One region of the Klebsiella quasivariicola genome, then DNA from elsewhere that is predicted to be linked to it. Evidence: predicted binding sites of a transcription regulator. Region 1 holds the regulator's gene; each other region holds the start of a gene.
The links. The regulator CRP, encoded in region 1, controls carbon source genes, mostly activating them, when cyclic AMP is high. The targets are predictions, from matches to a motif close to ATGTGANNNNNNTCACAT.
Positions count from the first base shown of each region.

Region 1 (3,153 bases):
TCATCAGGATCCAGTAGGGCTTCGGCAAATGCAGGGCGTTACCCATCAGGCTGGCGATGCTCAGCATCACGCTGATGCGGGCGGCATTGCGCAGTGCGGGTGATTTCAGCGACAGATAGTTCTTTAGCGCGGGAAACAGCGGTAAACGACGCTCTTTGTCGGCCATCAGATCCCGGGCATACAGGGGGCGCTGGGTATGCAGCACCCGGGCGATGCGGCTGAAGTGCCAGGCGCAGAAGTGGCCGACCGGGTTATCCGGATGTTGCCTGGCGATCTTTTCCAGAGCCTCGATCTGTTTATCCATTTGAAAGCGCTGCGGGAAGCGATGATAGAGCATGTCATCCGCCAGCACCCGCAGGCGGGCGGCGACGGTTTGCGCATTCCAGCGGATCACCGCTTCGGCATGGCTGCGTTCCACCAGCTTTTGCACCTCTTCCGGCTGATGCAGGCTAACCGAAATATGCTCCTGCAGATCCAGCCCCATCTGGAACGCCCGCAGCAGGCGCTTGTGGTCGTTACGCTGGTTGGCGGCCAACATATGCATCTGCTGATAGCACTGGGTGATCAAATCGACCACCTTCTGCTGACGGGTGAGCAGCGGCGGCAGGGAGGTCGTCGGATCGGTATGCTGGGTCAACAGACTGTATTTGGCTTCACAATAGTCGGCCAGCTCCCGGTAAAGCAGGCTGAGCGACTCCCGCAGCGGCTGTTCGCGCCACAGCCAAAACCAGAACCAGTTAAACACGCCGTACCACAGCGTACCGAAGGCGTAGATTAGCAGCGGCTCCCAGATGGGCATATTGCCCGCCAGGCTCAGGGTAAAGATGGCGGCGATCAGCGATGCGGGCAGCAGACGCGCATGCAGCGAACTGATTTCCGCAGTGACGCCAAGCAAAAGCGCCAGACCGCTAAGGATAAGCGGCAGGGGAATCGCCTGGGCGAGCAGCAACTGTACCACCAGGCTGCATCCGGCAAACAGGCAGCCGCCGATAATCAGGCGTTTGAAAAAGCGCTTATGCGGGGTATCAAGACCGGCAATATTGCAGCAGGCGGGGACTAAGGAAAACAGCAGTCCCTGCTGGAGATGGCCGAGCAGAAGACCGATGGCCACAGGCAGACACAGCACCAGCGTTTGCCGCAGTGCATAGTTGACTTCCGGGTGGTAAATCAGCCTGCGCCACATGAGGGAAAAACAAAAACGGCGTACTGCAGGAGCAATACGCCGCTTAGCAACTTAACGGGTGCCGTAGACGACGATGGTTTTACCGTGGGCGGAAATCAGGTTCTGATCTTCCAGCATTTTCAAAATACGGCCAACCGTTTCACGAGAGCAGCCGACGATCTGACCAATTTCCTGACGGGTAATTTTAATTTGCATACCGTCCGGGTGGGTCATGGCATCCGGTTGCTTCGCCAGGTTCAGCAGCGTCTGGGCGATACGGCCCGTCACGTCGAGGAAGGCGAGGTTGCCCACTTTCTCAGACGTGACCTGCAGACGGCGAGCCATTTGCGAAGAGAGACGCATCAGAATGTCCGGGTTAACCTGGATCAGCTGACGGAATTTCTTATAAGAGATTTCGGCCACTTCACATGCGGTTTTCGCCCGTACCCAGGCGCTACGCTCCTGACCCTCTTCAAACAGGCCTAATTCACCGATGAAATCGCCCTGGTTGAGGTAGGAGAGGATCATCTCTTTACCTTCTTCATCCTTGATGAGTACAGCCACGGAGCCTTTAACGATGTAGTACAGCGTTTCTGCTTTCTCACCCTGGTGGATCAGCGTGCTTTTTGATGGGTACTTATGAATGTGGCAATGAGACAAGAACCATTCAAGGGTAGGGTCTGTTTGCGGTTTGCCAAGCACCATGCGCGGTTATCCTCTGTTATAAGCTATCTCCGGGCGCCGACACTACACGGCGTCCGGGCATGCAATCGTATTGTTTCCCTATACCTGGGAAGCTGGCTGATGATTTTTCGACAGCCCGTAATGTGAACTCCTCTGCATACATGCAGTACATCAATGTAATACTGTAGCATCCAGACTGTTTTAGCATAGCTTTCGCCGCATGTCTCCTGGTGTCTCGCTTCAGCATGACGCAGGTCGCCTTCCGTTGCGAGAATTGTTATGTGCGCGTAATCTGACAGGAATATTGCGATACTGGAGTTAAATTTTATGCAAGCGCGTGTGAAATGGGTAGAAGGGTTAACCTTTATCGGGGAGTCCGCATCGGGACACCAGATTCTGATGGATGGCAACTCCGGGGATAAGGCTCCCAGCCCGATGGAGATGGTGCTAATGGCGGCGGGCGGTTGCAGCGCGATCGATGTGGTCTCCATATTGCAAAAAGGTCGCCACGACGTGACCAACTGCGAAGTGAAGCTGACCTCTGAGCGCCGCGAAGAGGCGCCGCGTCTGTTCACGCATATTAATCTGCACTTTATCGTGACCGGTAAGGCGCTGAAAGATGCCGCCGTCTCCCGGGCAGTGGATCTGTCGGCAGAGAAATACTGCTCGGTGGCGCTGATGCTGGAAAAAGCGGTGAAGATCACCCACTCCTATGAAGTGATCGAGGCATAGTCTTTGCCTGCTGTTGTATCAAATCTCAACCCCGGCCTGACCGGGGTTTTTTCGGTTAGCCGATCTTACGACCTTCCATCAGGCGCTCGACCAGCGGCGTCATGATAAGCTCCATCGCCAGCCCCATTTTACCGCCCGGCACCACCAGGGTGTTCATGTGCGAGATAAACGACCCCTGCAGCATCGCCAGCAGCCACGGGAAGTCGATATTCTGCAGATTGCGGAAATGGATCACCACAAAGCTCTCGTCCAGCGAGGGGATCGCTTTGGCGGCAAACGGGTTGGAGGTATCCACCGTCGGCACGCGCTGAAAGTTGATATGGGTACGGGAAAATTGCGGCGTAATGAAGTTGATGTAGTCTTCCATCGAGCGGACGACCGAGTCCATCACCGCCTCGCGGGAGTGGCCGCGCTCGCTGGTGTCGCGAATTAGCTTTTGGATCCACTCGAGGTTAACGATAGGCACCACGCCGACCAGCAGGTCGACCTGGCTGGCCACATCATGTTGCGGTGTGACAACCCCGCCGTGCAGCCCCTCATAGAACAGCACATCCGTCGGCTCTGGCAGCGGCTGC
Region 1 is NZ_CP022823.1:406,436-409,588, forward strand. It holds gene B8P98_RS01925 (YccS/YhfK family putative transporter) at 1-1,183, opposite strand, end outside; gene crp (cAMP-activated global transcriptional regulator CRP) at 1,235-1,867, opposite strand; gene B8P98_RS01940 (OsmC family protein) at 2,174-2,578, shown strand; gene B8P98_RS01945 (phosphoribulokinase) at 2,634-3,153, opposite strand, start outside.

Region 2 (3,153 bases), 110 kb from region 1:
CGCAGGAAGGAAGACTGCTGCTCGAGCTGGATCTGCGTCTCCTCACGTTCTTTCATCTCGATCTTCAACTGCTCAAGGGTGGTCTCACGCTCGGCTTCCGCCTTTTCACGTTCACCAATCTCCTGATTTAACTGTGCGATATTGTCTTTCAACTGCACGTTCAGCTTCAGATCGCGCTCGCGCATCTCCTCCAGCTTCTCCACCAGCCGTGAGAGACGCTGACGGGACTCTTCAAGCTGTTCCACCACCACCGAGAGAAAATAGACCGCCCATGGGGTAATCAGCAGGCCAAAGAAGATAGAGCGGATAACGTCGATGCTTTCCACCTGGCCATGCAGAACCATGGTAACCGCCATCTGCACCACGATAGCCAACACGACCAGCGCAAGAGCCAACAGCATCGAAAAGCGGACCAGACCCAGCTTCATCATCAGGTCGACATAATACTGCGCCAGCATACGAATTTGCTTCATAGGGGATTCCTTCACGACAACTTCGCACAATAATACTCAATTCTGAGCAATGCGCTGTAAGTTGTGCAAAAAATGCGGGAAGGACACGGTGCGACGGCTGGCCGCAGAGGCGAACCAGCCGCAAAAAAAGAGGGGGATCAGGAGAGGGATTAACGCTTGCTTAATGCCTCCCAGAGTCCTTTCAGGTAGGTCACGCCGAGGGCGCGATCGTATAAGCCATAGCCCGGCCGTCCGGTCTCACCCCAGATAAAACGGCCATGATCCGGGCGAATATAGCCGTCGAACCCATTGTCATACAGCGCTTGCATCACTTTATACATATCCAGAGAACCGTATTCTGACGGATGGGCGCACTCGTAAAAATCTTTATCCCGTATCAGCTTAATATTACGGACGTGGGCAAAATGAATTCGCTTGCGCCGGGTAAATTCGGCCAGGATAGCGTACACGTCGTTATCCGGATCTTCGGCGATCGAGCCGGTGCAGAGCGTAATGCCGTTGGCGGGCGAATCGACGGCCCGGCAGAGCCAGTCCAGATCGTCGCGGTTTTTTACCACCCGCGGCAAGCCAAAAATCGAGTACGGCGGATCGTCCGGGTGGATCGCCATTTTCACCCCGACCTCTTCGCAAACCGGGATCACCGCCCGCAGAAAATAGACCAGGTTCTCCCGCAGCTTTTCGTCATCTACCGCGCTATATTTGGCAAACAAGGTCTGCACCTCCGCCAGCCTTTCCGGCTCCCAGCCCGGCAACGCGAAGCCGTTTGAGTTTTCCAGCACCTCCTTCACCACGTCTTCCAGCCGCTTATCGATATCTTTCTTCTCGAAAGCCATCGTCAATGAGCCATCCGGTAGAACGTAGTTCATATCCGTCTTCATCCAGTCGAAAACCGGCATGAAGTTATAACAGATGACCTTGACGCCAAAGCGGGCAAGATTGCGGATGGTCTGCTGGTAATTGGCAATATAGCGGTCACGGGAAGGAAGGCCGATTTTGATGTCATCATGAATGTTAACGCTCTCTATCACCTCCATTTTCAGGCCTGCGGCATGGGCCTGACCGACCAGACGTTCAATTTTATCCACCGGCCATACCTCACCCACAGCGACGTCATAGAGCGCACCGACCACCCCCTCGACACCGGGCACCTGGCGAATATGTTCTAATGAAACCTTATCTTCCTCTGGCCCAAACCAGCGCATTGTCATCTGCATCGTTATCACCTGCGTTAAAATTTGCGTTTATACCCTACTACCATACCAGTAATCATAATCGAATGCGCCTTAACTGTCGTGATAGCGATCACATTCCTGCTGACCGGCTTATCTAACTGGCAATACGTGACATATTCATAATTTTTTTCAATTTATTTCAATAGATTAATCATGCTATGGCTTTTTCGGACGAGCTTTCTCAAATGTGATCCAGGCCTGATTATGATCTATTGCATACTTGTATGGTAATAAAAGCAGCGAAATTCGTTCAGAAAACAGACAATGGAAGGAATCAAAATGAGAAGCGTCGTCGTCAAAGAGCCAGGCCAACTGAACATTGAATCACGTCCGGTTCCGGTTCCGGCAGCCCATGAAGTACGGGTGAAAATTGCTTTTGCCGGGATCTGTGGTTCCGATGTACACATCTATCACGGCCACAACCCTTTCGCGAAGTATCCCCGCGTCATCGGCCATGAATTCTTTGGCATTATCGACGCCGTGGGCGAGCAGGTTTCCCCGACGCGTATCGGCGAGCGTGTCGCAGTAGACCCCGTTGTCAGTTGCGGCCATTGTTATCCTTGCTCGGTAGGCAGGCCGAATGTCTGTACCCAGCTCCAGGTCATTGGGGTTCACCGCGACGGAGGATTTAGCGACTACGCCTGCGTGCCGGCGAAAAATGCCTGGCACATCCCCGAGGCTATCACCGATCGTCAGGCAACGATGGTTGAGCCTTTTACCATCGCGGCAAATATTACCGCCCAGCTGCAACCCACGGCGCAGGATATTGCCCTGGTTTACGGCGCTGGCCCTATGGGTCTGACGATCATCCAGGCGCTGAAGGGGGTGTATGGCGTTAAGCAGGTCATCGTCGTGGATCGCATTGCCGAACGTCTGCAGATGGCTCGGGAAAACGGCGCCGATCTGACGCTCGATAACACCGACCAGCCGCTCGCTGAACAGCTGGCGCAGCGGCAGCTGGCTCCGACGCTGGTCATTGATGCCGCTTGTCACCCGGCGATCCTCCAGGAGGCCATTCTTCTCGCCTCCCCCGCCGCCCGCATCGGTATACTCGGCTTCTCCGGCGAAGCCTCTACTCTCACCCAGCAAAGTATCACCAGTAAAGAAATTTCCATTTTCTCTTCCCGCCTGAACAGCGGACGCTTTCCGCTGGTAATTGACTGGATGGAGAAAGGGCTTATCCATCCTGATGCATTAATCACCCATTGTATGCCGCTGGAACAGGTGAAAGAGGCCATGGAGATATTTGCCAACGATCGTAAAACCTGTTGCAAGGTGCTGCTGCAGCTAGGCTAAACCCTCATCATTTTAAATAACGGCCAACGGATACCTTTTTATCCGTTGCGCCTGAAATAAATAATATACTGAGCATGGTGTTATCATGGGAAAAAATATTCGCTGGATTATCGTCCTGTTATTATTTTTAGTATATATGATAAATTATCTGG
Region 2 is NZ_CP022823.1:517,657-520,809, reverse strand. It holds gene arcB (aerobic respiration two-component sensor histidine kinase ArcB) at 1-473, opposite strand, end outside; gene uxuA (mannonate dehydratase) at 623-1,687, opposite strand; gene B8P98_RS02595 (Zn-dependent oxidoreductase) at 1,985-3,001, shown strand; gene B8P98_RS02590 (MFS transporter) at 3,087-3,153, shown strand, end outside.
Region 2: the regulator CRP is predicted to act here: its motif matches at 1,891-1,908, upstream of uxuA (mannonate dehydratase).

Region 3 (3,153 bases), 1.7 Mb from region 1:
ACGCACGCCCGGAGCTTTGACCTCCTCCAGGCGCAGCCGCTCTTCGCCGTACGGTCGTGACTTCCAGCCATATATATCGCCCAGGTTGCGTCCCACCATCGCCTGGACCAGCGCGTCGTGGCTGACGCTCGCCATATCGTCAAAGGTGCAGACATAGCGGCCATCCTTAAAGACGGTGATGGCATCGCTGAGCGCAAAAATTTCTTCCATCCGGTGTGAAACATAAATGATGACCCGGCCCTCTTCCCGCAGCTCGCGGATAACGCGAAACAGGTTGTCGATCTCCCGGGCGGAGAGCGAACTGGTCGGTTCATCGAAAGCAATGATCTTGGCGTTACGCGCCAGCGCTTTGGCAATCTCCACCATCTGCCACTGGCCAATAGAGAGATACTTCAGCGGCGTTTCGGGGTCGATATCCAGCCCCAGATGTTCCAGCTGCAGACGAGCCTCATAGTTGAGCAGCGAGCGATTGACGATGCCGCCTCTGTGCGGCAGTTGGCCAAGATAGATATTTTCGGCGACGGTCATCTCCGGGATCAGATGCAGCTCCTGGTAGATAATCGCCACGCCGGCGTTCAGCGCCTCCATGGTATTGGAGAACGCCATCTGCTGGCCGCCGATCTGCAAATGGCCTGCGGTCGGGATGTAGTTGCCACTGAGAATTTTCAGCAGCGTCGATTTGCCTGCGCCATTTTCACCCATCAGGGCGTGGACCTGTCCGGGATAACAGTCAAAACTGATATCGGACAACGCCTTCACGCCGGGGAATGTCATGGTGATGCCGCGAAATGAGAGATAAGGGGTAGACTGTTGCATAACGACTCCACTCTTCTGCACTCAGCCCCCACCGCTACGGCAGGGGCCAGTTCAACCGGGCTGTTACAACCCTTTTTTCGCCAGCTCTTCTTTGAAGTTATCGCGGGTGATCAGTACCACGTCGGTCACCGCTGTGAACTTCGGCGGTTCAACGCCCTTGGTGACCCAGTTGTAAAGCATTTCGCTGGTTTTATAGCCATGAATATCCGGACTTGGCAGCAGGGAGCCATAGAAGCCGGTCGGTTGCGCTTTCGACAGTTCGTTCACGGCATCTACGCCGTTGATGCCGATACCAATGACATCCGGCGCTTTAAACCCCTGGCCTTCGGTGGCACGCACGCCGCCGAGGACGGTGTTGTCGTTCATCCCGACGATCAGCCAGTGCTTAACCTGCGGATGCTGAACCAGCATCGAGTTACCGGCGTCGAACGCCCCGGGGATATCGTTAGATTTGGTTGGTACGCGGTAGATTTGCGCTTCCGGGAAGCCAGCCGCCTTGAGGGCATCAATAGAACCGGTGGTGCGACGGCGGGCGGTGTCCAGCTCATCAGCGGTGATGGCCATCACGGCGGTGTCTTTGACATCCCAGCCGCGTTTTTGCATCTCTTTATACAGTTCCTGCCCCTGGCGGGCGCCGATTTCGCTGGCCGCCATCATCACCAGCGGCACACTCTCCATCGGTTTGCCTTTGGCGTTGACGAACTGATCATCGACGGTAATGACCTTCATATCATAGCCACGCGCTTTAGCGACAATCGCCGAGCCGAGCTTCGGATCGGGGGTACAGATAACAAAGCCCTTCGCGCCGCTGGCCGCCAGGCTGTCAATCGCGTTGAGGGTTTTCTCCCCATCCGGGACCGCAATTTTAATAACGTCAAAGCCTAAATCTTTTCCTGCTTTATCAGCAAATTTCCACTCAGTCTGGAACCATGGCTCTTCTGGTTGTTTCACCAGAAAACCCAGTTTAAGATTTTCCGCCATAGCTGATTGTGACATAACCGCAGCGAGACCAATGGCCGCCAGCGCTTTAGTAAATTTGTGCATGGTAAACTCCAGCTTTAATTCGCTTTCATGTAGGGAAAAATCGGAATTAACAATTTTATCGGCATCAAAACAAGGCATTAGAAAAATCGCATTCCCTACTGCCGTTGTTAGAGTAGTAATACCCGGAAATTAATTCTCCATACGAGAGCATCATCACATCGCGGAATTACAGTAATTGCGTACATACATTTAGCAAAAAATGACATAAAAAAAGACATAATTGTCATACAATTTAACCTGGATATAGCAGGATTATCTATACCATCAGCAGACTTATCCTTGCGATGTCAGAGAGGTTTTAACAGGGAGTTAAATCGCTGTTATAACGATGAGGATAATGCGTTTGAAAGGGCCGTTTCCCGCCTGCCGGGCATCATGATCAACGGTCTGATGCCGGAATCGTACTGAGGCCCGTTTAATATCGCGAAAAAACGGATCTTTAACGTAATTTATTCCGAATAAAAGGCTATCCCTCTTATAAAAAAGCCTGCAACAAAAAATAAAAATAATCATCATCAACCTGAAACATTGCTTATGAAATAACTTATTTCTTTTTCTTCTACGATTAATTTCGTAGTCAAATAGCGATAACTTATAACCTAATCAGCACTACACGCCCCAGTCGGCGCCGCACAGCTCAAGCTCGCTGTCATTTATGAATAATGGTGTAACAAAACGTAAATTACCCATATTGAGAGTTTTCTTAATTCATTTCAGCGAGTATTCTTAACTGGTCGGTAAGCGGAAATATTACCCGACACATATGGAATGTGTAGAGTTTTATTATTCTGCAACAGTGCAGTGCGTCACCCTTTTACTTGGCTGTTTCCATCCACTGAGGTGATGCGCATCAGTAACCCTTCCCGGTTAATAAGGATATTTTTATGGCAGTTCCAGGAATGGCACAAAAGCTAAACACCCAAATGAATCTTGAGTTCCACGCCTCTAACGTTTATCTGAACTTAAGCGAGTGGTGCGCCCGGCATCGCTTCGACGGCGCCGCGACGTTTCTGCGCACCCGCGCGCAATGCAGCATTACGCTCACCATGCGCGTGTTTGACTATCTGAAAAAAGCCGGCAGCTGGCCTATCGTCAATCCCGACCACGCCTGTAATCCAGAGTGTAGCTCGCTGGAAGACCTGTTTACCCAGACCCTGCTCGATTACCGTCAGCGCAGCACTATGTTGAGCGGTCTCGCCCAGGAAGCCAAAGCGCAAAGCGATGACAGCACCTGGCGGTTTCTCACGCTGCTGGCGGAGGAGCAGCAGCAGGATGGCCTGCTATTGCAAAGCG
Region 3 is NZ_CP022823.1:2,066,270-2,069,422, reverse strand. It holds gene araG (L-arabinose ABC transporter ATP-binding protein AraG) at 1-816, opposite strand, end outside; gene B8P98_RS10350 (arabinose ABC transporter substrate-binding protein) at 880-1,860, opposite strand; gene B8P98_RS10345 (non-heme ferritin-like protein) at 2,745-3,153, shown strand, end outside.
Region 3: the regulator CRP is predicted to act here: its motif matches at 2,002-2,019, upstream of B8P98_RS10350 (arabinose ABC transporter substrate-binding protein).

Region 4 (3,153 bases), 1.3 Mb from region 1:
TTAACCTTTCGCTAACACACGACAGGCGCTAGCTGGTGGCCGTTAAATCGTTTCGCCCATCGACAGGCGGTAGTGGAGATCCACCTTTTCAATAGTGGGCAGTCCTTTGATTTTCTTTATTAAAATCTCTGTCGCCACCTTACCCATCTCGAAGCGCGGCGTCAGGACGCTGGCCAGCCGGGGAGAGACGATCTGGCCGATCTCCAGGCCATGAAAGCCCGCGATAGCCAGCTCCTGGGGCACGCTGATACCGGATGCCAGGCACTCCTGTAACACGCCCACCGCCAGGTCGTCATTAGTGCACAGGATACCGTCCATATCGGCGTACATTTGCCGCGCCAGGGTCATCATGCCGGTGCCAATGGAAACCGACGAGACTTTATTCGGCGCAATGCGCCCCACCGCCAGCCCGGCATTCTCCATCGCCCGACAGTAGCCCAGATAACGCTGCTCGTCGCGGACGTCGGACATCGAGCCGAAGTAGATGATCCGTCGTTTACCGCTGGCCAGCAGCATGGTGGTCATATCGAAGCCGGCCTGGAAGTTATCGAATCCGACGTTAATGCGTCCTGGATTCTCCGCCAGCCCCATCACTTCGGCGATCGGGATCTTCGCGGCATTCAGATACTTGTCCGCCCGCAGGGAGTGCACCGACTCGGTCAGCAGCAGTCCTTTCACGTTAAACGCCAGCACGGCGGCAATCTGCTCCTCTTCACGCTGGCGATCGTAGTCGTAATTCACCACCAGCGTCTGGTAGCCATGCCCGGCGGCGACAGATTCGATGCCGGCCAGCAGATCGGCAAAAATTTGATTATGAAAGGAGGGAATGAGTACGCCAATCCGCGGCACGGCGACGCTGGTCATCGCCGGATTATCCGGGTCGGGCTGATAGCCGATCTCCGCTATCACGCTGGCAATGCGCTCCGCCGTCTCCGGTTTCACCTTTTCCGGGGTGCGCAAATAGCGGCTAACGGTCATCTTGGTTACGCCAGCCAGCTCGGCAATATCATGGAGAGTAATGCGTTGTGCTTTCATCTGTGTGTCCGCCAAATACCTGACTGCTTCAGGCCATTATGCCTGTCGGGGTGGCAAAAGAGAATGCCAGTCCGTAGCCGTTAACCCGTTGAGTCAGCGAGATTTACCGGCAGCGTCACGTTTAAGGTAACCCCTTTTTGTAACACGGTTTCGAGTGATCTTCATCACAGTTTCCCCCGGTAAAAATCCGTGAGATAGGGCACAGGTTTTCTTCAGCCGCTAATCAGGATATCGAGATGAACGATCTTTTCAGCTTACAAGGTAAACGCATTTTAATTACGGGCGCAGGACAGGGGATCGGTTTTGTCATGGCCCAGGGTCTGGCGCAATATGGCGCAGAAATCATTATTAATGACCTTTCTGCCCCGCGAGCGGACGATGCGGTGATGAAGCTCCGCGACGAAGGCGCCACCGCCCATGCTGCGGTATTTAACGTGACCGATGCCGAGGCCGTTGAAGAAGCCATTGCCAATATCGAAGCGCATCTTGGCCCGATTGACGTGTTATTCAATAACGCCGGGATCCAGCGCCGCCACCCGTTTACCGAATTCCCGGTGCAGGAATGGAATGACGTGATTTCAGTTAACCAGACGGCGGTATTTCTCGTCTCTCAGGCCGTCGCGAAGCGCATGGTTGACCGCCAGCAGGGAAAAATCATCAATATCTGCTCCATGCAGAGCGAGCTGGGGCGCGACACCATCACCCCCTACGCCGCCGCCAAAGGCGCGGTGAAGATGCTAACCCGCGGGATGTGCGTTGAGCTGGCGCGGCACAACATTCAGGTCAACGGCATTGCCCCGGGCTACTTTAATACGGCGATGACCCGGACGCTGGTTGAGGATAAGGCGTTTACCGACTGGTTATGCAAACGCACCCCTGCCGCCCGCTGGGGCGATCCGCAGGAGCTGGTCGGCGCTGCCGTCTTTTTATCGTCAAACGCGTCGAATTTCGTCAACGGCCATCTGCTGTTTGTTGATGGCGGCATGCTGGTCGCGGTCTGAGTGAGGGAGCGCATGATGGCAGGACAATGCATTATTTTGATGGGCGTCTCCGGGACCGGCAAATCCACCGTCGGTCAGGCATTGGCCCACGCGCTGGGGGCGAAATTTATCGACGGCGACGACCTTCATCCACGCAGCAATATCGTCAAAATGGCCACCAGCCAGCCGCTGAATGATGAGGATCGTCAACCGTGGCTGACGCGTATCGCCGACGTTATTTTCAGCCTTGAGCAGAAAAACGAGTCTGGTGTATTGGTCTGTTCCGCATTGAAAAAGCGCTATCGCGACCGCCTGCGTGAGGGGAACGCGAAGCTACGCTTCCTGTGGTTGACCGGGGATTATGACTGCATTTTGCAGCGTATGCGCCAGCGTAAAGGCCACTTTATGCCAGAGGCGCTACTGCGTAGCCAGTTCGCCGCCCTGGAGACGCCAGACGCCAGTGAAAGCGATGTTCTGGCCGTCGATATTACCCCCGACGTCGCCAGTATTGTCGCCCACTCATTAACGTTACTTCATCCGCAACAACCGCAGAGGATCCCGGCATGATTATCGATACCTTAACCGCCGCCGCCGAAAATGAGCTCTATCCGCCGGTGATTCGCCAGGCGCTGCAGGCCGTGTTACAGCAACAACCGCACGCGCTGCCGCCGGGGAAATATACCGTCGAGAGTGATAATGTGTTTTTTACCGTCGTCGAAGGCCATACCCGGCCGCTGGGCGAGCAACGTCCGGAATATCATCGTCAATATCTCGATATTCACATTGTGCTGAAAGGCGAAGAGATCATCGGTGCCGGGAATAAAGGGCTGCCGGTCGTTGAAGATGGCCCCTTCAACACGGCGCAGGATATCGGTTTCTGCCAGGCTATCGACAGCGAAACGCTGATTCATCTCCACCCGGAAGAGCTGGCGATCCTCTTCCCCGGTGAATTACACCGCCCGATGGCCTGCCTCGAACAAGGCGCAGCGTTGCGCAAAATCGTGGTCAAAATCGATCGCGCGCTGCTGTAACGCGATCGTTCGGCCCCGCACGCTCCCCGCGGGGCCTGGGATAACCACTTAGTTATCCAGCTCATCCATGGATTTTACCTGGTCGCGGTTAATCTGCTCCACGCGGC
Region 4 is NZ_CP022823.1:4,676,831-4,679,983, forward strand. It holds gene B8P98_RS23570 (LacI family DNA-binding transcriptional regulator) at 43-1,035, opposite strand; gene idnO (gluconate 5-dehydrogenase) at 1,272-2,036, shown strand; gene B8P98_RS23580 (gluconokinase) at 2,052-2,582, shown strand; gene B8P98_RS23585 (YhcH/YjgK/YiaL family protein) at 2,579-3,046, shown strand; gene B8P98_RS23590 (YgdI/YgdR family lipoprotein) at 3,095-3,153, opposite strand, start outside.
Region 4: the regulator CRP is predicted to act here: its motif matches at 1,188-1,205, upstream of idnO (gluconate 5-dehydrogenase).